One region of the Vibrio floridensis genome, then DNA from elsewhere that is predicted to be linked to it. Evidence: predicted binding sites of a transcription regulator. Region 1 holds the regulator's gene; each other region holds the start of a gene.
The links. Region 1 encodes CRP, which controls carbon source genes, mostly activating them, when cyclic AMP is high. Its sites were predicted from a motif close to TGTGANNNNNNTCACA; they were not measured.
Positions count from the first base shown of each region.

Region 2: the regulator CRP is predicted to act here: its motif matches at 5,980-5,995, upstream of LZU85_RS01215 (glycogen/starch/alpha-glucan phosphorylase).
Region 3: the regulator CRP is predicted to act here: its motif matches at 5,704-5,719, upstream of LZU85_RS07635 (NupC/NupG family nucleoside CNT transporter).

Region 1 covers NZ_JAKGCY010000012.1:100,777-108,756, forward strand. The annotation lists gene LZU85_RS16395 (aspartate aminotransferase family protein) at 1-34, shown strand, start outside; gene astA (arginine N-succinyltransferase) at 269-1,288, shown strand; gene astD (succinylglutamate-semialdehyde dehydrogenase) at 1,306-2,763, shown strand; gene LZU85_RS16410 (DUF1338 domain-containing protein) at 2,976-3,767, shown strand; gene crp (cAMP-activated global transcriptional regulator CRP) at 3,978-4,610, opposite strand; gene LZU85_RS16420 (phosphoribulokinase) at 4,853-5,722, opposite strand; gene LZU85_RS16425 (YheU family protein) at 5,851-6,063, opposite strand; gene LZU85_RS16430 (hydrolase) at 6,119-7,096, opposite strand; gene LZU85_RS16435 (TIGR02444 family protein) at 7,242-7,721, opposite strand; gene LZU85_RS16440 (ABC transporter ATP-binding protein) at 7,718-7,980, opposite strand, start outside.
Region 2 covers NZ_JAKGCY010000001.1:291,763-299,742, reverse strand. The annotation lists gene glgB (1,4-alpha-glucan branching protein GlgB) at 1-870, opposite strand, end outside; gene malQ (4-alpha-glucanotransferase) at 1,057-3,237, opposite strand; gene LZU85_RS01215 (glycogen/starch/alpha-glucan phosphorylase) at 3,350-5,803, opposite strand; gene malT (HTH-type transcriptional regulator MalT) at 6,359-7,980, shown strand, end outside.
Region 3 covers NZ_JAKGCY010000003.1:289,309-297,288, forward strand. The annotation lists gene deoD (purine-nucleoside phosphorylase) at 1-189, opposite strand, end outside; gene LZU85_RS07620 (phosphopentomutase) at 270-1,490, opposite strand; gene deoA (thymidine phosphorylase) at 1,545-2,873, opposite strand; gene deoC (deoxyribose-phosphate aldolase) at 2,962-3,738, opposite strand; gene LZU85_RS07635 (NupC/NupG family nucleoside CNT transporter) at 4,297-5,559, opposite strand; gene LZU85_RS07640 (TatD family hydrolase) at 5,764-6,561, opposite strand; gene LZU85_RS07645 (DUF5363 family protein) at 6,548-6,685, opposite strand; gene ribBA (bifunctional 3,4-dihydroxy-2-butanone-4-phosphate synthase/GTP cyclohydrolase II) at 6,799-7,908, opposite strand.

The DNA.
Region 1 (7,980 bases):
GAAGCTAGACAAAGCGATCGCTTCTCTAGTCTAAGCGCTGCTTATGCCGAACATTCACCCATGGAAGCGGGTGAATGTTCGATGCCTTTCCTAGGAGCTAACGCATAGAACCTAGGGCCTTCTATCCCCTTACTATTTGAAGTTGCAGGCGCGTTGGCTATGCTCGTTCCCCTAATCACATAGTCTATCTATGCTGATGGGATGAACTCACTTACCGCCTACCTGCAACGTCAATTCGTTTGGGTATGTGCATCTGGAGGGAGTATTGATGCTAGTTGTTCGCCCTATTGCAATGTCGGACTATGAATCTTTGCACACCTGCGCTGTTGAGTCAGGGCATGGATTCACTTCTCTACCGGTTAACGAAGAGCTGTTAACCAATCGAATCAAACATTCTGAATACAGTTTTGCCAAAGCCAATGTGACCGAACCCGGTGACGAAGGCTATCTGATGGTCGGTTTTGACAGTGAAACGGGTGAGGTTGCGGGAACTACAGGTATCGAAGCCTCAATTGGCTGGGATGTGCCGTTTTACTCGTATCACATCAGCAAGATTGTTCACTCATCGCCGAAATTAGGCGTCAACAATGTGGTGAAACTGCTGACCTTTGGTAATAACTACACCGGTTGTAGCGAAATTTGTACCCTATTTTTGCGCGAGAAGTTTCGTGAAGGCTTGAATGGTCGCCTGATGTCTAAGTGCCGTTTTCTGATGATGGCAGAGCATCCACACCGTTTCTCTCAAACCATTTTTGCCGAAATGCGCGGTGTTTCTGATGCGCAAGGCAATTCGCCATTTTGGCAGTGGTTGCAAGAGCACTTTTTCTCAATCGATTTCACCATGGCGGATTACCTTACGGGTATCGGTAAGAAAGGTTTTATTGCCGATTTAATGCCAAAGCTGCCGATCTACATCAACCTGCTCAGCCCAGAGGCGCAAGCGGTGATTGGTCAAGTGCATGACAACACAAGACCTGCGTTGAAGTTGTTGGAAAGAGAAGGGTTTACCAACCGCGGTTATGTCGACATTTTCGATGGTGGTCCAACGGTGGAATGCGATTTGCGCAATATTGAATCGGTGCGCCATTCCGTACGTGCGAAAGTGCGGATCAGTGAACATTCGAGCTCAAAAGCGTTCTTAATTGCCAATACTTCATTTGAGGATTTTCGTGCGACTGCCGCCAAAGCAGCGTATGACCCAGCAACATCAAGCGTGATTTTATCTCCAGCCGTCGCCGAAGCGTTGAACGTTGAAGATGGTCACTACGTACGCATGTTGCCGCAGTAAACAGAAAGGAAGAGATGATGACACAGTGGATTGCAGGTGAATGGGTCGAAGGTTTAGGTGAAGAGTTTATCTCTCTCTCCCCGTATGACAATCAGGTTGTTTGGCGTGGCAAGGGAGCCACGGCGGAACAAGTGGAGATGGCGGTGAAAGCAGCGCGTCAAGCGTTTGTTGGCTGGAAAACATTGTCCGTTGCCGAACGAGAGGCGGTGGTGTTGGCCTTTGCTGAGCAAGTGAAAGAGAACAGTGAAGAGATCGCCCAAGTGATCGCCAAAGAAACTGGTAAGCCGCTTTGGGAAACGCGCACTGAAGCGGCGGCCATGGCGGGTAAAATCGCGATTTCGATTCGTGCGTACCATGAGCGTACCGGCGAGTCGCAAAAAGAAGCCGCAGGCAACCAGATTGTTTTGCGTCACCGCCCGCTTGGTGTGATGGCGGTCTTTGGCCCGTATAACTTCCCGGGTCATTTACCCAATGGTCACATTGTGCCTGCGCTACTAGCCGGTAACACGGTGGTGTTTAAACCTTCTGAGCAAACTCCGTGGACGGGCGAGCTTGCCATGAAGCTGTGGCAAGCGGCTGGCCTGCCTCAAGGGGTGATCAATCTGGTACAAGGTGGCAAGGAAACGGGCATTGCCTTGGCGGAATCGAAAGGCATCGATGGTTTGCTGTTTACGGGAAGTGCCAACACAGGTCATTTATTGCATCGCCAGTTTGCTGGTCAGCCGGGCAAGATGCTGGCACTTGAGATGGGCGGCAACAACCCTATGGTGATCACCGATCACTATGGCGATCTTGATGCCACCGTCTACACCATTATCCAATCGGCTTTTATCAGTGCCGGGCAGCGTTGTACCTGTGCACGTCGTCTCTACATCCCATTGGGTGAGAAAGGCGATGCACTGATCACCCGCTTGGTCGAAGCGACCAAGAAGTTACGTGTTGATCAGCCATTTGCAGAACCTGCTCCCTTCATGGGACCACAGATTTCGGTGGCTGCTGCAAACTTCATTTTGGCGGCGCAAGCTAACCTGCAATCGCTTGGTGGAGAGAGCTTGATTGAAGCCAAAGCGGGCGAGGCGGCATTTGTCACGCCGGGTATTATCGATGTCACCAACATTGCTGAGTTGCCCGACGAAGAATACTTTGGCCCATTGCTGCAAGTGGTGCGTTATCAAACACTAGAGCAAGCGGTTGAGCTCGCTAATGATACCCGCTTTGGTTTATCGGCGGGTTTGGTGTCAACCGATGATGGTGAGTGGCAATATTTCGTTGACCATATTCGTGCTGGCATCGTCAATCGCAACCGTCAGCTAACGGGCGCGAGTGGTGATGCACCGTTTGGTGGCCCCGGTGCGTCGGGCAACTTGCGCCCAAGTGCGTACTACGCCGCGGATTACTGTGCCTATCCAATGGCTTCGATGGAAGGGGAGGAGACATTACTCCCTGCAACGTTAAGCCCAGGCATCGAACTGTAAAATAATAATAAGGGCGTGTTAGTCGCCCAAGGGTGCAGTGGGATCGAGCCTGAGTCACTGTGGCCCAACTATAAGTGAGGTTTTTTACACCTCGGTCATCGCCGTCACAGGTTGATGGCGATGTCGGTTGCACTCTGGACAGCAACCGCCATCGCCATTTTTCCATTTACGCTATAACCGACAACGTGAATCTACAACAACAAGGAGGCGTTATGACGCCAGCTGTTCTCTTTCAATCGCTATGGAATGACTATATTCAACGTTTGTGTCCTTCCGCTGCAAAAGTTCATCAACTGCTAGAAGAAGATGAGCCATTGATCAACGACCACATCGCTTTGCGCACATTTAATGTTGCTCCGCTGGGCATCGAGACGCTAGCCAAGCCATTTCTAGAGCTAGGCTATGTGGCGTGTGGTGATTACCTGTTTAAGAGCAAAAAGTTGATTGCCAAGCACTTTGAGCATCCCGACCCGACCCAACCTAAAGTGTTTATCAGCGCGCTAAAAGTGGATGAATGCTCGGAGGAGTTACAAGCCATCGTCGAAAAATTGGTGGAGCAAGTCGACGCTTCACGTCTAGAGGACAGCGCATTTTTACACGGTGGTCGTTTATGGGATCTGTCGTTTGCTGATTACCAAACCCTAGCAAAAGAAAGTGAATATGCGTCTTGGCTGGCGGCTCATGGCTATGGTGCCAATCACTTTACCGTCAGTGTCAATCAGCTCAAGGCGTTGGACTCGGTCAAAGGCGTGAATGATCACTTACGCAACGCAGGTTTTGTCATTAACGAAGTGGGTGGTGAAGTCAAAGGCTCACCTGAGGTGTTGCTCGAGCAATCCTCGACCATGGCCGACAAAGTGGCGGTGCACTTTAGCGAGGGCAGTGAGATCGTACCTGGTGGTTTCTACGAATTCGCCAAGCGTTACCCGATGGACAATGGTGAGCTTTACCCAGGGTTTGTGGAAGCGTCTGCCGATAAGATTTTCGAAAGCACCAATGGTTAACAGAATCGAGAACGGGCTGCGCCCTGAAGGTTCGAGAATGCTTTGCTGCGAGAGATTTTAATACTCGGAATCTGAGAGGGTTTAGTCTCGAAGGAGGAAGTTTGCTGCTGAAGCGTAGCGTTCTTGACTTCCAATACCTGTCTCTGTGAAACAAAAAAGCCACTCATGTTGCCATGAGTGGCTTTTGAAATTGTTCATCGTTAATGGAAATTAACGAGTACCGTAAACAACGATAGTCTTGCCGTGTGCAGAAATTAGGTTCTGCTCTTCTAGCATTTTCAGAATACGACCAACTGTCTCACGAGAACAGCCAACGATTTGACCGATTTCTTGACGAGTGATCTTGATCTGCATGCCATCTGGGTGCGTCATCGCATCAGGTTGTTTAGCAAGGTTGAGTAGAGTCTGAGCAATACGGCCAGTTACGTCTAGGAATGCTAAGTCACCCACTTTTTGGCTGGTCACTTGCAGACGGCTTGCCATCTGAGCTGACAGACGCATCAGAATATCAGGGTTAACCTGAATGAGCTGACGGAATTTCTTAAATGAGATTTCTGCTACTTCACAAGGAGATTTTGCGCGAACCCAAGCGGTACGCTCTTGGCCTTCTTCGAACAGGCCTAGTTCACCAATAAAGTCACCTTGATTTAGGTAAGAAAGGATCATTTCTTTACCTTCTTCATCCTTAATCAGTACCGCAACAGAACCTTTTACAATGTAGTAAAGTGTTTCTGCTTTTTCGCCCGCATGGATCAGCGTGCTTTTTGATGGGTACTTATGAATATGACAGTGTGAAAGAAACCACTCTAGTGTTGGATCGGTTTGAGGTTTACCTAGAACCATAATATCTCACTTCCTCTGCAGGGTACGCTTGCCGCTATCCATATTTTAGCGAAGCCTTAATATAGGCTTCCTAGAATAAGAGCTGTTAACTAAGGGTGCAAGCTATCTTGTGTTTCGGTTTGAAATAGTATCCTTTTTCGAAAACGATTTCTTGATTTTAATCGTGCCGAGTATCGGATTTTCTACGCAAAAATGTGCACATGATCACGGTATGAAAAGTAATCGTTCTCTTTGTCGAGTTTCTAACCAATTTTTCCCGTTTCAATCAATTGCTGTAGGATGGGTTGAACAATCAACTCCATGGCGAAACTCATTTTTCCTCCCGGTACCACGATGGTGTTGTGGCGCGACATGAACGAGCCATCAATCATCGCCAGTAGATACGGGAAGTCGACATTTTTGATCCCTCTTAGGCGAATCACCACAAAACTTTCATCCAAGCTGGGAATGCCCTTAGCGTTGAGCGGGTTGGAGGTATCGACCGTCGGGACTCGCTGAAAGTTGATGTGCGTACGAGAAAATTGCGGTGTGATGTAATTCAGATAGTCGTCCATTGAGCGTACGATTGAATCCATCACGGCCTCGCGTGAATGGCCGCGATCTCGCGTGTCACGAACGTATTTTTGAATCCACTCTAAGTTGACGATCGGCACCATGCCTATCAAGAAATCGACGTGTTGCGCGACATTCACTTCTCCATCCACCACGCCACCGTGCAGCCCTTCATAAAACAGCACATCGGTATTTTCTGGCAGCTTTTGCCATGGGGTAAAAGTGCCGGGCATTTGGTTATAGGGTACCGCTTCATCAAAGGTGTGCAGATAACGGCGAACTTCGCCCGTGCCGGATTTCCCATACTGGCGGAAAAACTCCGCCAGAGCCGGAAAGTCGTTGGCTTGAGGGCCGAAATAGCTGATATGACGACCTTGTTCCTTTGCCTTGCGAATTTCGACGTCCATCTCTGGACGGGTAAAACGGTGGAAACTGTCCCCTTCAACCCATGCCGGCTTAACGCTCATCATATTGAACATTTTGCGGAAGGCTTCGGAAGTGGTGGTGGTGCCGGCTCCTGACGAACCAGTCACGGCAATAATGGGATGTTTTGCTGACATGACAGACCTTGTCGTATTCAAACTTACCTGTTGGGCGGGAATCGGCCTCCCGCGGAGCAATCGTTTGTCCCACTATAGCACGTTCACTTTGCTTGTCATGGGATAGGATTCGGTAAAGTGTGGCGCAGCTAGAATTTTTGTTTTAACTGAATATCCACGGTTTCGTGTAACTCAGAGAAAACCACCACCGCTTCGCCGCATTCCAACTGCTGCTGTACTTGAGTGATTTTTTCTTCTAGTGAGTATTCACTTTCACCGTAATCGGTGCCTTCACGCAGCACAAACTCGCGAATCAAATTGCTCAGTGCCTCAGGGCTGATTTGTTGCCATGGAACGATCATAAATACCTCTTTATTCTATGCTCGTGAGTGGATTTTTCGGTCGACAGGGGCGCTATTATCCAGAAACCGCCATACTTTCATAGTAGGCGGGCAGCGCTTCTTCTAGCCAAAATCGCGGTTGCAGGGCGGTTCCGCTGAGAAAGCCGACATGACCACCGTGATCAAACAGTCGATAGTCGATGTTGTCTGGGAGCACAAACTTAGGGATCACTGCGTCGGTCATAAAGGGATCGTCTTTCGCGTGAATGATTTGGGTTGGAATGCGAATATCGCGCAGTTTGTTGAGCCCAGAGCACTGCTGATAGTAATCGGCGGCATCTTGGAAGCCGTGCAGCGGGGCAGTGATCAAGTCGTCAAAATCGTACAGTCGTGTTACTCGTTTAATGGCTTGATAGGAAAGATCGAGTTCGCCAGCCAGCAAATGGTGCTTACGCAGTGCATTGCGTTTGAGCGAGGAGAGTAAGTAGCGACGATAGACGCGCGAAAACCCTTGCTCAATACGTTGCGAACAAGCGGACAAATCAAGCGGTGCAGAGACGATGGTCGCCGCATCCAGCCGTTCGTCTCCCTGATACTTGGCCAAGTAGTTGGCCAGCATATTGCCTCCCAAGGAGATACCCACGGCGACTTTGACCGTGTGAGGAAACGCGTCGTGCAAATGCGCAAGAAACAGTCTGGCATCCTCTACTTCGCCGGAGTGGTACGCGCGCGCGAGGCGATTGGGCTTACCGCTGCAACCACGAAAATGCATCATCACCGCCAACCAACCTGCGTCAGCAAACGCTTTCATTAGACCATTGGCGTAAGGGCTGTAGAAGCAGCCTTCAAGGCCGTGAAACAACACAAACAAGGGTTTGTTTTTGGCTTGATCATTGTGTGGCGATTCGCTCCAAGCGAGATCCAAAAAATCACCGTCAGGCGTATCCAGTGTTTGCCATACGGGTTCAAACAGTGCTTTTTTGCGAATTAAGCGCGGCAATAAGGTTTGTAGGTGTGGATTTTTTATCCCAGCTGCGGCGGTAAACTGAGTCATGTGTGCTGCTCTTTGAGTTATTTGGATCAGCGAGGCATTTCACTGATCTTTGTATGCGTGATACGAGTTAATTTAGTCCTTCTGCTCAACTTTTCGTCAATCATTGAGGGTGATGTTCTTTGTAAGACTGGCTCAGGATCACACTTCAACCGAGTTTCTGCGACGGTGAGGCAACGGCGAAGGCATTGTAGAGATGCGCGGCACCGAGATGTTGGCAGTAGCGCTTTGTGAGCGGCTGTTGCTGGTTGGGTGACAGCGTTAGGGTGTTGATGCAATCAACGAGATCGGATTGTTGCTGCTTTTCCAATTGCAGTTCAAATTGCAGCGCTTCGCGATAGAGGGTATCCGGTAGATGCTGTTTAAACTGGCGGCGGAGATCGCGGTAGGTATGCAGTAGCGTTTCAGAGCGGCCCAAGCAGGCTTGTACTTGATGCCACTCTTGCTCTTGAAACGTCAGTTGTTGTTCATCGAGCCATTTGAACAGCAACAGTAAGTTGACGTTGCCGTTAAAGTTGTTCTGCAAAGCAAGGCACGCCTCTTTCACTTCTCGAATCGAATAATATTGTAGGCTGAATTGCCACAGCCTTTCGAGGGTAAGTGAAGGTTGGACGTGCTCTGAACTCATTGGCTATTGAACTCCTGTTCCATCTGTTCCAGTACTTCCTGTTCTGCCATCCACTCCATTTCAATCTCTTCGAGAGCGGATTTACTTTGTGCTTGCAGCGCCAGTACTTGAGTAAGTTTAGCTTTATTTTCGGCATCATACAGTGAGTTATCAGACAATTGCTGCTCTGCTTCTGCCAACGCTTCGCCCAACTTATCCATTTTCGCTTCCAACTGTGTCAGTTTTTTGCGAATTGGTGCGGTTAACTTACGAAAATCGG
Region 2 (7,980 bases), on a different contig from region 1:
CAACTCGGCGGCCAGTTCGCGATAATTCAGGAATTCACCTTGCTCGTTGCGCTTCCAAGAACCGGCATGCAGCTCGTAGAAAGAGAGCGCTTCTTTGCGTTTCTCGGTCACTGGGCGAGTTTGCCATTGGGCATCTTGCCACTGGTAGCGAGCGTGATCGTACGTGACGGAAGCAAAAGATGGGTATTGCTCTGCGTAGAAACCCCAAGGGTCAGCTTTGTGTGGTAAGCCTTCACCCTTCGGCCCTTTCATTTCGAATTTGTAGCTCACCCCTTCGGCTAAATCCGGAATGAATAGACCCCAAATGCCGTAATCAAGGCGCTGCATTGGATGGCGTCGGCCATCCCAATCATTGAAACAGCCCACGAGACTTACTGCGGTCGCATGCGGTGCGTACACCAAGAAACGGATGCCTGAGATTGATTTGCCGTCGCGCTCAAGCGTCATGAACTGTGAGCCCATGTGTTGATACATGGTTTTCGGCGTGTGGAGATCGTCATACTCGGCGTAGATACCGTGGTATTGGTATGGGTCATCGACAAGTTGCTCGACGCCATTCCAATCGATCGCCAATTGATAATGGGTAAGATGCAGATTGAGATCGGCTTTGAGAATGAAGGCACTCTCTTTTTCTCGCTCAAGCGCGATACGTGGTTGGCCTTCTAATACCAATGCCACCCCCGTTGCACCCGGCATCCAGACGCGCAGTGCCCCTTGTGTTGGGTCGATAAATGGACCTAAAAATGCAAACGGCTCTGAACAAGCGGCTTGAGACAATTTCTCAAACATCTGATTCACTTTACTTTTTACTAATTTTTTCAAACCTTTTTTCCCTCGCCAAACAGCCAACGTTGTGAACACAATCCTCATTCACGACCGCGTACTTATTCTTGTTCATCCACAAGGTACGCAAATAATAAAAATGCCCGCTATTGGTGCGGGCATAATAACGGTACCTCATTCTACCATTTTACTGGTATACAGAGAGTGACCCAGGCTGTAGTTTCTGTCTGCAAATCAAGTCATTACATATGGGTCATCTCATTGAGTTCACTCTTATTTGCTCGCTTGCGCGCGCACTTCCGTTAGACGACGAGCGATTCGATTCACATCCTCACGGCTGAAAATCTCTTCAAGGTTCATCGACAATTTACGACGCCAGTTCGGGTACTCATCGACCGTGCCCGGGATGTTGACTGGGTTGTCCATTTGCAACCAGTCTTCCAGCTGAACACTGAGCAATGCGGAAGCGCCTGCTGCAACATGCAACTGCAATGCTTCACTTAAATGCGCATCCATTGGCACGTATTGCGCATCGTGGCCAATGCCTTCTGGCAAGTAACCATGCCAACGCACGCTATCCAAAATGCCTTGCTTGCATTTTAGGCGATCGTCGAACAAGCCATTGAGCTGCTCTTCGTTTGGATAGAGGCCAATTTCACGCCCCATTTTGAGGTCATCGCAATGCCAGAAGCCGCGAAGCGTTGGCATATCGTGGGTACACAAAGCCGCCATCGACTGATCGGCATAGTGTTTTGGCGAAATGAAACCGCCATCTTCTTTTGATGTTTCGAAGAAGAACACTTTGTATGAGTGCACGCCCGCATCACGCAGGATATCAACGATTTCATCTGGCACCGTACCCAAGTCTTCACCGATCACGCTGCACTGATGACGGTGAGATTCCAACGCCAAAATCGCTAGCATGTCTTCGACTGGGTAGTAGAGGTACGCCCCTTCTGTCGCTTTTTCGCCTTTTGGAATCCACCATAGGCGAAGAAGGCCAAGTACGTGGTCAATACGCAGTGCGCCACAATGTTTCATGTTGGCACGCAGCAGTTTGATGTACGCGTCATAACCTGTGGCTTGCAGCACTTCAGGGTTGAGTGGTGGCAGACCCCAGTTTTGCCCCAGTGGACCAAGGATATCCGGTGGCGCACCGATGCTAGCATCCAGTACTAGGTTGCCGTTATCTGCCCATGTTTCGCTACCAGAATCAGCCACACCGACTGCAAGGTCACGGTAGAGACCAACAGACATGCCTTTCTCTTCAGCCAGCGCTTGCGCTTCTTTGATCTGGCCGTCGGCAATCCACTGCAAGTACATGTAAAGGTGTACTTTTTCTTGGTTGTCTTTGATGAATTTCTGCGTCGCGGCAGAATCAAAGCGGCGGTATTGCTCAGGGAAAACTGGCCAGCCCCACACGTTTGAATCTTGCGCGTGTAGCTCTGCGTGCAATGCATCGAACGCCGCTTGGTGCACGAGGCTGTCACCACCTTCTTCCACAAACTCTAAGAACGCGCGAGCACGATCGCTGTTTTTGTCGAGATGGCGAGTTTTAAACTCCGCAAACAGCAGTGGCAATACGCTCATTTTCAGCTCTGCCACTTCGGTGTAGTTCACCCAATGTGATTCGCGCGCTTTTTGCAGGCGCTGCTGGAATTCGGCGCTGCCAACTTTCTGTTGCGCTTCCGCACTGAGCGCAAACTCAGGAACAGAGCTCACATCGATATAAAGAATGTTCAACCAACGGCGAGACGATGGGCTGTATGGGCTAGCGCCTTCTGGGTTGGCAGGGAATAGCGAGTGGATCGGGTTCAGACCGATGAAATCACCGCCGCGAGATGCGATGTCACTCACCAGCAATTTAAGATCGCCGAAATCACCGATACCCCAGTTGTGCTGGGTGCGTAGGGTGTAAAGCTGGATACTTGGGCCCCAGAGCTTTTTGTTCAACTCTAGAGAATCTTGTTTGAAACAAGCGCGTGGCGTGATGATCAACGCCATTTCATACGGTGCTTTACGACGCTTACGGCTCACGTATAGTTTGTGATAACCCCAAGCCAAATCTTTTGGCAGGGCAAACACTAGAGGGCCACCCTCGGCACGTTCATCGCGAACAATCTGTGACTGAAGATAGCCTTCCAGTACCTCTCCTTGTTCTGTTTCTAAACGCCAGTTGAACTCGCTTTCACGCGCACTGGTGCCAAGATTCAGTTCCACTTCCACCGGATCGCCATCACGCAATACCAATACTGGCGCTAATACGTCTTTCTTGTGTTTTTTCTCAGCTGAAGCCAGTAGTTTTTCATCGCTGCTAGTGTCATAGCCAAGAGAGTTGAGCAGGCGGCGTAGCGTTTCTTCGGAGACCAATGCTTCGTCTCCCCAAGCGCTGACATAGCTGTCAGCTAATCGTGCCATTTCTGCGACTTTCTTTAATGCTGTTTGTTCTTTCATCGCTCTCTCCGAAGGTACTTCTGAAAACCTTCAATGTAGGGTTTATTTGCTGCTAGTCATTATCTGTAGATAAAGGACCAAGGCAGCCATTGGGCTACCTTGGTTTTGTTGATTAACGGTGAACAGCTTCGAGTTTCCAAATGTTGTTCACGTAATCGCGAATGGAGCGGTCTGAACTGAACTTGCCAACCAAAGCGGTGTTCAGAATCGCTTTCTTCGCCCAACCGGCTTGATCGCGGTACTGTTTGTCCATCGCTTCGTGCGCTTTCACATAGGAAGCGAAGTCTGCAAGACATAGGTACGGGTCACCGCCATCGAGTAGGCTATCGAAGGTCGCTCGTAGTAGGCCAGGTTGACCCGGAGTGAACTCTTCACCAAGAAGAAGATCCATCGACGCTTTCAGTAGTGGGTCTGCGTTGTAGTAGTCGAATGGGTTGTACCCTTTCGCTTTCAGCGCTTCTACGCCATCCACTTCTAGACCGAAGATGTAGATGTTGTCATCGCCCACTTCTTCACGAATCTCAACGTTCGCACCGTCCATAGTACCGATAGTCAACGCACCGTTCAGTGCCATCTTCATGTTACCAGTACCGGATGCTTCTTTACCTGCGGTTGAGATTTGCTCAGACACATCCGCCGCTGGAATGATGATTTCAGCCATGCTCACGCGGTAATCAGGAATGAAGACCACTTTTAGCTTGTTACCGATACGTGGATCGTTGTTGATCTTCTCTGCAATCTTGTTCAGCGCAAAAATGATCTCTTTCGCTAGGTGGTAACCCGGTGCCGCTTTCGCTGCGAAGAACACCACGCGTGGCGCCATGTCGAAGTTCGCATCGTTCAGTAGGCGGTGGTACAGAGACAAAATGTGCAGCATGTTTAGGTGCTGACGCTTGTACTCGTGTAGACGCTTGATTTGCACATCGAAGATCGCATTAGTATCGAGATCGATGTTCATGTTCTCTTTCACCCAGTTCGCTAGGCGCTCTTTGTTCGCCTTCTTAACCGCCATGTATTCCTTCTGGAATTTCGCGTCATCAGCAAACTTGGCAACACCTTCTAGCTGCTCTAGGTGCGCAGGCCAATCCGTACCAATCTTCTCAGAGATCAGTGCAGACAAACCTGGGTTACAGAATTTCAACCAACGACGTGGAGTTACACCGTTTGTCACGTTTTGTAGACGTGTTGGGTAAAGCTCATCAAACTCTGGGAATAGGTCACGTTTAACCAACTCAGAGTGAAGCGCTGCTACACCGTTGACTGCGTAAGAGCCAATCACACACAGGTTTGCCATGCGAACCATGCGGTGGAAACCTTCTTGGATGATAGAAAGCTTCTGCTGCTTCGCAACATCACCAGGCCACTTCGCACGCACTTCTTGTAGGAAGCGGTGGTTGATTTCGTAAATGATTTCCATGTGACGAGGAAGTAGGTGCTGAATCAGAGATTCGCTCCACGTTTCTAATGCTTCTGGCAATAGCGTGTGGTTGGTGTAAGCAAATGTCTTCGAGCTGATCGCCCACGCTTCATCCCAATTTAGGCCTTTTTCATCAATCAGAATACGCATCAACTCAGGAATCGCGATGGTTGGGTGCGTGTCGTTCAACTGAATGGTTTCAAAGTTTGGTAGCGAAGCCAATGTGTGGCCAGCCGCTTCATGACGACGAAGAATATCGCGTACCGATGCTGCACTGTGGAAGTACTGTTGCATCAAACGTAGCGTTTTGCCTTTTTCGTGGTTGTCGTTCGGGTAAAGTACTTTGGTGATGTTGCCCGCGTCGATCAGTGCGTGCTGCGCTTCAAAGTAGTTACCGTTATTGAAGCTCTCTAGTGAGAATGGCGCAATCGCCTGACATTCCCACAAACGTAGCGGATAAACAGTATCGCTTTCGTAACCTACGATCGGTAGATCCCATGGCATGGCTTTAACATGCATGCCTGGTACCCACTGACGGCGCTCTTTGCCACCTTCGTTGATGACTTCAACATGACCGTAGAAACCAATCTCTTGAGCCAATTCAGGACGAGCTACTTCCCATGGGTAGCCTTCTACACCGCGCCATGCGTCTGGCGCTTCTTTTTGACGACCTGCTTCAAAGGATTGTTTGAATAGACCGTATTCGTAGTGCAAGCCGTAACCCACGGTTGGGAACTCTTGCGCCGCCAAAGAATCCATAAAACACGCTGCTAGACGGCCTAGACCACCATTACCCAATGATGGGTCGCGTTCTTCTTCAAGAAGATCCGTTAGGTTTTGGCCAAGCTCTGCCATCGCTTCGGTGATCTGCTCGTACAGACCCATGCTGATCAAGTTGTTACCGGTTAAACGGCCAATCAAGAATTCAAGCGATAGGTAGTTGACGCTTTTCGCTTCAACGATTTTTTTGTCTGTCTCTGTTGCAAGCAAATCAAAAGTTGTCAGCTCAGCTAACGCACGGCCCATTGCAAGATACCAAGCGCGGCTATCTGCGTTTTCAAGCGTGTGTGCATAGGTTGCTGACAGGTGTTTTTTAACACTTTCTTGGAACGACACTTTGTCGAACTGTTTCTGTTGAGTAGGTTTCATTACCGAAATCTCACTTTTGGTTCTAATCCATCTGCGATACATCGTGCATGGATGGCAATGAATAAACATCCTCCTAGTTTTCAGCCTCTACAGGAGGAGGGGCAAGGGCGTAGAGGGGGGATTGGGGGACTGTTAGTGATCCGTCTCCCACCTTTCCCACTCAGACACCAGATTGCAGTGATTGAGATCACAGCCATCAACTAATAACTCTAGATGGCAAATATGACGCCCAGGTTGAAGAGCGATTTTAGAAAATCCATTTTTGTAAATTCGATCACAATAAAGTTTTGGTTTATGAAAAATGTTGCAAAATATTGCGCAATGCCATTCTTACTTAACGATTCAGATGGAGAATTTATAGATCAAATTCACAAAATTGGGGCGTAGTTGGCGTCAAAACCATCAACTCTTGAGAATTAGGAAGTGGATCAAAGTCTGAGGTGATTTCTTTAACGTAACATGCCCAGCAATTCGAGCATTTTGTCTAATTTTTGTTCGCTGGCTACATCCGGTTTTTCTGCCATGAAAAACCCAATATAAAAAGGAAGTATTAGAATGTGGATTCCTTCAAAACTCACACGTCCAGGCCGACTGCATAATGCGATTGTCCGCCCGAGAGTGTTAGAGCTGCTGCAACAAGCCCCTTACTATAAGTTGGTGCTGTTCCGCTCTCCCGCTGGCTACGGAAAAACCACCATGGCTGCACAATGGTTGGCAGACAAAACCAACGTGGGTTGGTACAGCATCGATGACAGTGATAACGACGGTTTCCGCTTCATTAACTACCTGCTGCAAGCACTCAATAAAGCGACTAATGGCAACTGCAACAATGCACAAAAATTAGCAGAAAAGCGCCAGTTTTCCTCCCTGCGCTCGCTGTTTAGCGATGTGTTCGCTGAGATGGTCGACTTTCATCAAGAGTGCTATGTGGTACTGGATGACTACCACGTGATCAACAACGAAGAAGTGCACGAAGCGATGCGTTTCTTCCTAAAACACATGCCAGACAACCTCACCCTTGTGGTCACCAGCCGTGCCAACCCACCTCTGGGCACAGCCAACTTGCGTGTGCGCGATCTGATGATTGAGATTGGCAATGAGATGTTGGCCTTCGACACCGAAGAGACCACACGATTTTTCAACCAGCGCGTCGCCGATGGCATCGATGAAGATACCGCGAATAATCTGCGTAACTATGTGGAAGGCTGGCCATCGGCATTGCAACTGATCGCCCTTCAAGCACAGCATCAAAAACGCACCTTAGCGCAATCGGCCGAATCGGTTTCCCAGTTTAATCATGCTCATCTCTGGGATTATTTGGTGGAAGAGGTGTTTGACTTGCTCGATGCCGATACTCGCAAATTCTTGATGCAGGTGTCAGTGCTCGATCACTTTAACGATGAGCTGGTTTACGCTCTCACCCAGCGTGAAGATGCATTGGGGATGATTGAATCTCTCAACCGCTACGGCTTATTCATCTACCCGCTTGAAGGGGAGCAAAACTGGTTCCGCTTCCACAACTTGTTTGGCGAGTTTTTGTCTCACGAGCGTCAAGCGCGTATTCCACAACAGGAGCAGGAGCTCAACCGCAATGCTGCCATCGCGTGGTTGAAACAAAAATCCCCGCATCAAGCGATTCGTCACGCCCAAAAAGCGTATGACGGAGAACTGGTGGCGGAGATCCTCAACGAGTTTGGTTGGAAAATGTTCAACCAAGGTGAGCTATCTACTCTGGAATCCGCCATCAATCTGCTGGAAAAAGATCTGCTGTTCAGCAACCCAAAACTGACCATGCTCCGCGCTTGGCTTGCACAAAGTCAGCACCGCTACAACCAAGTGGGCACCTTACTGGCCGAAGCAGAAAATGAGCACAAAAAGCGCAATATTGATCTTGATATCCAATACCAAGGCCAAGCGAATGCATTACTTGCTCAGGTAGCGATCAACAGCAACGATCCAGAAAAAGCCCTCGAGCTGGCTGAACTGGCATTAAGCCAACTGGATAGCACGGTTTACCGCAGCCGCATCGTCGCTACTTCAGTCGTAGGGGAAGTGAACCACGTGATTGGCCGCCTTGATCGCGCTCTGCCAATGATGCAGCAAACCGAAAAGCTGGCGCGCCAATACCAGGTTTACCACCAAGCGCTGTGGGCGATTTTGCAGCAAAGCGAAATCCT
Region 3 (7,980 bases), on a different contig from region 1:
ATGACCCATTACCGATACTTTACGACCTTTGTAAGTACCAGTGAAACCATACATATTACGTACATCACAAACCTGAACCACGTCTTCCAGGAAGGTTTCTGCAATGTATTTTGCACGTAGCGGGTCACCCGGCATCAGTACAACATCTGCAAAATCACCCATTTCAGCATTAATATGTGGAGTTGCCATGTTTTCGTTTCCTTGTATTTCAATCACAAAAGAATAGAGAGGCACCCTCTCTATTCGATAAGTTCAATTATAGTTCTGGATTACAAAAAGTTTTTGCCGTAATCCATTGGCGATGTGCCAAAGTAGCTTGCCAGAGTTTGACCGATATCCGCGAACGTTTCGCGACGACCAAGTGAACCGGCAGGGACTTTTGGACCATACACAAGCACTGGGATGTGCTCGCGAGTGTGGTCCGTACCTGGCCACGTTGGGTCACAGCCGTGGTCAGCCGTCAGGATCAGGATGTCATCTTCTTGCATCAGTTCCATCACTTCGTGGATACGACCATCGAAGTACTCCAGTGCCGCTGCGTAACCCGCAACATCACGACGGTGGCCGTAAGCAGAGTCAAAATCAACAAAGTTGGTGAACACGATGGTGTTGTCACCCGCTTGTTTAATTTGCTCAAGTGTCGCTTCAAACAGCGCAGGAATGCCTGTTGCTTTCACTTTCTTGGTGATACCGCAGTTTGCGTAGATATCCGCAATCTTACCAATAGACACCACTTGGCCTTGCTTTTCCTCAGCCAATTTCTGTAGGACGGTCGCTGATGGCGGCTCAACAGAAAGATCTCGACGGTTACCGGTACGCTCAAACTGCCCTTTACCCGGGCCAATAAACGGACGCGCAATGACACGACCAATGTTGTAGTCTGCTAGCTCTTCACGAGCGATTTGGCAAAGCTCAAGTAGACGGTCAAGGCCGAATGTCTCTTCGTGACAAGCGATTTGGAATACAGAGTCCGCAGAGGTGTAGAAAATTGGCTGACCAGTCTTCATGTGCTCTTCGCCTAGGTCATCCAGAACTTGCGTACCAGAGGCGTGGCAGTTACCTAGGAATCCATCAATACCTGCACGAGCAAGAATGCGATCCGTTAACTCTTTTGGGAAGCTGTTTGCTTTGTCAGTGAAGTAACCCCATTCAAACAAAACAGGGACGCCAGCAATTTCCCAGTGACCAGACGGTGTGTCTTTACCAGAAGAAAGCTCCGCGGCATGACCGTAGGCACCGATGATTTCTGCATCCGCATCTAATCCTGGTGCAAAACGACCCGTTGACTCTTTGTGCGCCATCGCCAGACCGAGTTTGGACAGATTTGGCAGACGAAGAGCCCCTTGGCGTTGATCATTGTTTGCCAAGCCCTGCTCACATTGGTCAGCAATATGGCCTAGGGTATCTGAACCGACATCACCAAACTCTTTCGCATCTGCGGTTGCGCCAATACCAAAGGAGTCTAGTACTAAAATAAATGCTCTTTTCATTGCTTCTTCCTCAGGCCTATTACCACCCCATGGCAGTAATAGGCCCAATAGTCATTAAATATCTTCTTGGCGAATTTGACGATATACGTCTGGTGTTGGTGTGTACTCACCACCCACCTTAATCGCTGCTTGTAGTGCATTCGCGGCTTCTTGCCATTGCGCTTCGTTACGAGCGTGAATCATCGCCAGTGGTTTTTCGCTGCTTGCGATTTCGCCCAAACGGATAAACTGATCAAAACCTACCGCGTAATCGATGCTGTCCGTTGCAACGCGGCGTCCACCGCCCATCGCCACCACCGCCATACCAATAGCGCGAGTATCCATTGCAGACACCACGCCGGTCTCTTTGGCGTAAACAGGCTTAATGATTTCAGCTTTATCGAGGTAGTTGTCGTAGTTGTCCATAAAGTCAACCGGACCACCCAAACCTGCCACCATCTTACCAAAGCACTCTGCCGCTTTACCGTTATCCAGTGCTTCCATCAATTTCGCACGTGCATCTTCGGTGTTCTCAGCCAATTTACCAAGTACCAACATTTCTGCACATGACGCCATCGTGACTTCAAGCAAACGAGGGTTACGATATTCACCTTTAAGGAAACGAACCGCTTCACGAACTTCGACAGCGTTACCCGCAGAAGAAGCCAATACTTGGTTCATGTCGGTCAAAATCGCCGTCGTCTTAGTGCCCGCTCCATTCGCCACCGCCACAATGGATTTCGCCAATTCTTCTGAAGCTTCGTAAGTCGGCATAAAGGCGCCCGAACCGACTTTCACATCCATCACTAAAGATTCAAGGCCTGCCGCCAATTTCTTAGACAGAATGGAAGCGGTGATCAGTGAGATGTTGTCCACCGTCGCCGTAATATCACGAGTGGCATAAACTCGTTTGTCTGCTGGTGCAAGGTCGCCCGTTTGGCCGATGATCGCCACACCCGCTTCTTTGGTCACTTGACCGAATACGTCGTTGCTTGGTGTGATGTTGTAGCCAGGAATCGCTTCCAGTTTATCTAACGTACCGCCAGTATGGCCCAAGCCACGACCAGAGATCATCGGCACGAAACCACCACATGCTGCCACCATAGGGCCAAGCATTAAAGAGGTCACATCGCCCACACCGCCGGTAGAGTGTTTATCAACGATTGGGCCACCAAAGTTCATGTGGCTCCAATCAATCACCATGCCAGAATCTCGCATTGCACACGTTAGGGCAATACGTTCAGGCATCGTCATTTCATTGAAAAAGATGGTCATCGCAAACGCGGCAATCTGACCTTCAGAGACCGTATTGTTCGCCACACCTTGGATAAAAAAGTTAATTTCGTCGGCAGTCAGCGCTTCGCCGTCGCGTTTTTTACGAATAATTTCTTGAGGTAAATACATTAGAGCCTCCCAAGCCCAATGGGCCATGGTAAAAGTAGGATAAGAAGGTAACGTGGTGCTTTCACACCACGTTCAGACGTTATTAGAATTAGTACGCTGCAGGATCAGCGACTTGGTCTGTTACTTCTAATGTATTTAGTAGGTTGGTTAGCAAGCTAGATGCACCAAAACGGTAGTGCATATTATCCGCCCACTCAGAACCTAGGATGTCATCTGCCATTGCTAGGTAAGCCGCTGCGTCTTCCGCAGTGCGTACACCACCAGCAGGTTTAAAGCCAACTTTCTCAGCCACGCCCATGTCACGAATCACTTCAAGCATCATGCGTGCGTATTCTGGCGTTGCGTTGACTGGCACTTTACCTGTTGATGTTTTGATAAAGTCTGCACCCGCTTCAATACAGATTTGCGATGCTTTCTTAATCAACGCTTCTTCTTTCAATTCGCCGGTTTCGATGATGACTTTCAAAAGAATGTCGCCACATGCTTCTTTACATTGCTTAACCAATTCGAAGCCCACTTTCTCATCACCAGCCATCAATGCGCGGTATGGGAAAACCACGTCAACTTCATCGGCACCGTAAGCGACCGCTGCTTTGGTTTCAGCGACTGCGATTTCGATGTCGTCATTGCCGTGTGGGAAGTTCGTTACCGTTGCAATGCGAACTTCTGGTGTACCTTGCTCACGAAGTGTCTTCTTAGCAATAGGAATAAAGCGAGGGTAAATACAAATCGCTGCCGTGTTACCTACAGGCGTTTTGGCGTCGTGACAAAGTGCGATCACTTTTGCATCAGTGTCGTCGTCATTTAGCGTTGTTAGGTCCATAAGTTTCAGTGCACGTAGCGCTGCTGCTTTCAAATCGCTCATTTCTATCTCCGATCAATATTCAAAAATTTTACTACTCAGCCCCTTTTTCTGTTCACATCACAACGATAAAACAGCAAAAAAGGTCTTTGCTAAACAGTCATTGATGAACGGACTTGGTTCCTTGAAGACTCGGTAATCATTACAACTACCAATTGCTATCCCTGTCACCGCACAGTACCAATTTGGCCTATGGCACAACAATCTATGATTGCGGTGTCTTGCATATCAGAAGTTAAGCAAGGCATCCTACCTTGTTATTCAACTCTGTTATGTTTGGGCATTTCATTGCCCTTACAAACTCATCTATTCAGCAGGTGATTGGCTCAGCAAGCCTAATCCCTCTGGTCTGATTACTACATTATAGAGTTTCATCGCAAAACTGTAGTGCCAAATAGAGCGCAAACGGTTTGTATCTCAAAAAAACTCAGCCTCTCACACAAGTGAACGTTTGCTCAATGCGTCACCTTCACTGGCGCTAAAAACTGAAAACGCCCCGCAGCAATCTCTTGCTACGGGGCGGATTTAAACGGCGTCTATAAATGCTTTCTCTTAACTAAATTAGAAAGACAGGAAGAAGCCAGCAATGGTCGCTGCCATTAGGTTAGACAGCGTCCCCGCTGCAACCGCTTTAACACCCATACGAGCGATGTCGTGACGACGGTTTGGCGCTAGACCACCTAGACCACCTAGTAGAATCGCGATAGAAGAAAGGTTTGCGAAACCACATAGTGCAAAAGCGATGATTGCTTGAGTCTTCTCAGACATTACAGCACCAGTTGCTGGAATAACCTGAGCATTTTCACCTACGTAAGGTACGAAGTTTAGGTATGCTACGAATTCGTTCACAACCAGTTTTTGGCCGATGAAAGAACCTGCAAATGTTGCTTCTTCCCATGGCACACCGATTAAGAACGCAAGTGGAGCAAATACCCAACCTAGGATCAGTTCGAGCGTTAGGTTTTCCATACCGAACCAACCACCAGCCCAGCCTAACAGGCCGTTGATCATTGCAATTAGACCAATGAACGCTAGTAGCATTGCACCAACGTTTAGTGCTAGTTGTAGACCAACTGATGCACCGCCTGCTGCTGCATCGATAACGTTCGCTGGCTTGTCATCACCGCCGTCAATGTCTGAGCCTAGATCTTCTTTAGGCGTATCGACTTCAGGTTTGATGATTTTAGCGAACAATAGACCACCAGGTGCTGCCATGAATGATGCTGCTACAAGGTACTCTAGAGGTACACCCATAGATGCGTAACCTGCTAGTACACCACCAGCAACAGACGCTAGACCACCACACATTACTGCAAATAGCTCAGATTGAGTCATTTTTGGTACAAACGGACGAACCACTAGTGGTGCTTCAGTTTGACCAACGAAGATGTTAGCTGCTGCAGACATTGACTCGGCACGAGAAGTACCTAGTGCTTTCTGAAGACCGCCACCTAGGATCTTGATAACCCACTGCATCACACCAATGTAGTAAAGTACAGAGATAAGTGCTGAGAAGAAAATCAGTGTTGGTAGTACTTGGAAAGCAAAGATGAAGCCGATACCGTCAACTGAGAAGTTAACTAGGCTGCCGAACAAGAAACCAGTACCGTCTTTACCGTAGTCGATCACGTTTTGAACACCAGCAGAGAAACCCGCCAGTAGATCACGACCCCATGGTACGTAAAGAACGAAACCACCGATGATGAATTGGATAGCAAAAGCGCCAGCCACAGTTCTAAGATTGATAGCTTTACGGTTATCTGACAGTAGTAATGCAATTCCTAGCAATACTGCCATACCGACTAGGCTCATAAACAGGCTCATAGTTTATGACTTCCTTATTAAGTTATTTATTGGCGTGTTACAAAATGGAGCTATTAAGCGGGGCCATTATACTCATGCCCCAATAATTAAAGTAATGCCACCTTCACACTTTCCCATAAGATTCATCGCTAATTCACTGTCATTTGTGAGCAAATTCACAATAACATACAGAATGGAATTTCATTTGAACACGTTTATTAGATTTCATTCACAGATAGAGAACAGGGAATTGCTATTTTTCCAGATTTGAGAGGCAATCGTTTGCCTTGTTTGATTATGCAACAAACCCAACTCATTGAGAGGATGAATAATCTGAGAGGGGGTATTGAGCTTTCCTTGAAAGCCAAAGATGGGCATATCTGGCGCATCAGTTTCAAGCAGCAGTTTTTCTAAGGGGAGTCGACAGACCGCATGGCGCGTTTTGTTCGCTCTGGGGTAGGTAATGGTTCCGCCGACCCCAAGATAAAAACCCAAACGTATCCACTCCATTCCCTGCTCATAGCTACCCGAAAACGCATGGATAACGCCGCCTTTTGGCAACCGGGCTGCTTTGACTAATTGAATGAGTCGATTGTGGCATCGCCGATTGTGCAATATAACCGGCAGTTGATACTGCTTGGCCAAATCAAGCTGGTAGATCAATGCCTGCTCTTGCAATACAGCGTCTTGTTCAACCCCATCATCCAAACCGCATTCCCCGATGGCTACGCAGCGAGCGTCACGCTCGTCCAACAAAGCCACGAGATCACTTTGTTTTTGCTGATAATCCGCCGTCAGATAATAGGGATGAAAGCCCAACGCATAAAAGATTGCTGGCCGAGTCTGTTCAGATGGCATTGCAGACCATTGCGCCAGTGTTTTTACTTTTTGCCAGTTATCGGGGCCAACGGATGGCAGTAACAAACGCTCTACACCAACCTCAAGCCCTCTTTGAAGATGCTGCGAGCGCGCTGGTTCGAAAACATCAAAATCGAGATGGCAATGCGTATCAAACAGTTTCATCGCTTTTCTTTTCTCGCGCAGGATCTTTTTTGTATGGTACACAACTGCGCTTTTGTTCAGGTGTTAATCCCATCTCTTTGCACCAGTCATCGTAGCGCTTTAACCACTTTTTCCACCATTGCATATCGATTACCTCCGAGCTGCATCCAGCTGAACATGCCCAACTGTCGATTCTTCTTTCACTTTTGCCTAAAAAAAACGCAGCGTTATTTTCGCTGCGTTTTTTTAGAAGTGGTGTTATTCACACACATACTCAACAACGTTCAGACCAAAACCGCCAAGGGCATGGTATTTCTTGTTGCTGGAAGAAAGTAGACGCATGTCGTGCACACCTAAGTCTGCAAGAATTTGCGAGCCAACACCAACACGACGTGAAGTGCCCTGCTTCTTGGCCAATTTAGGTGCCTCTTCTTTGTCTTGAGCTTCAAACATTTTGACGCGGTGGATCAGCAGCTCAGGCGACTCTTCATTGCCCAGAATCACCAAAACGCCCCCTTCTTGGCCAATACGCTTCATCGCTTTATCAAGCGTCCAACTGCGCTCAGCATTGCGATCGCTGCGCAGTAAATCGGTAAAGGTGTCTTGTAAGTGAACACGAACCAGTGGTGTTTGATCACCCATCGTACCTTTACGCAAAGCAAAGTGAATTTGATTATCAATGGTGTCGCGGTAGGTCACGAGATCAAACTCACCAAACTCAGTGGGTAGCTTGCACTCAGCAACGCGCTCAATCGTGGTTTCCGTGTTGTTTCGATACTCAATCAAATCGGCAATGGTGCCAAGTTTGAGACCATGCTGCTCAGCAAACACTTCCAAATCAGGGCGGCGCGCCATGGTGCCATCGTCATTCAGAATTTCAACGATAACAGAGGCTGGTTCGAAACCCGCCAAACGAGCAAGGTCGCAGCCCGCCTCAGTATGACCCGCGCGAGTCAACACGCCACCATCTTGCGCGGCTAATGGGAAAATGTGCCCCGGTTGCACCAAGTCTGCCGCTTTGGCTTCTTTTGCGACTGCCGCTTGAACGGTACGAGCACGATCCGCTGCGGAAATGCCTGTTGTCACGCCTTCCGCCGCTTCGATGGAAACAGTGAAGTTGGTGGTGTATTGCGCGTTGTTATCTTGCACCATTGGTGGTAATCCAAGACGCTGACAACGCTCTTTGGTCATGGTCAAGCAGATCAAACCGCGACCATATTTGGCCATAAAGTTGATGGCTTCTGGCGTAATGTGCTCCGCCGCCATAATCAAATCACCTTCGTTTTCGCGGTCTTCATCGTCCATTAGGATGACCATTTTGCCCAAACGAATGTCTTCAATGATCTCTTGGGGTGTACTGATTGGCATAGCGATATTTCCTGTCAATTTAAGCGCTAAAACGCTGATAGACACTAGTCTGATTCATCGTTACCGAGTGTC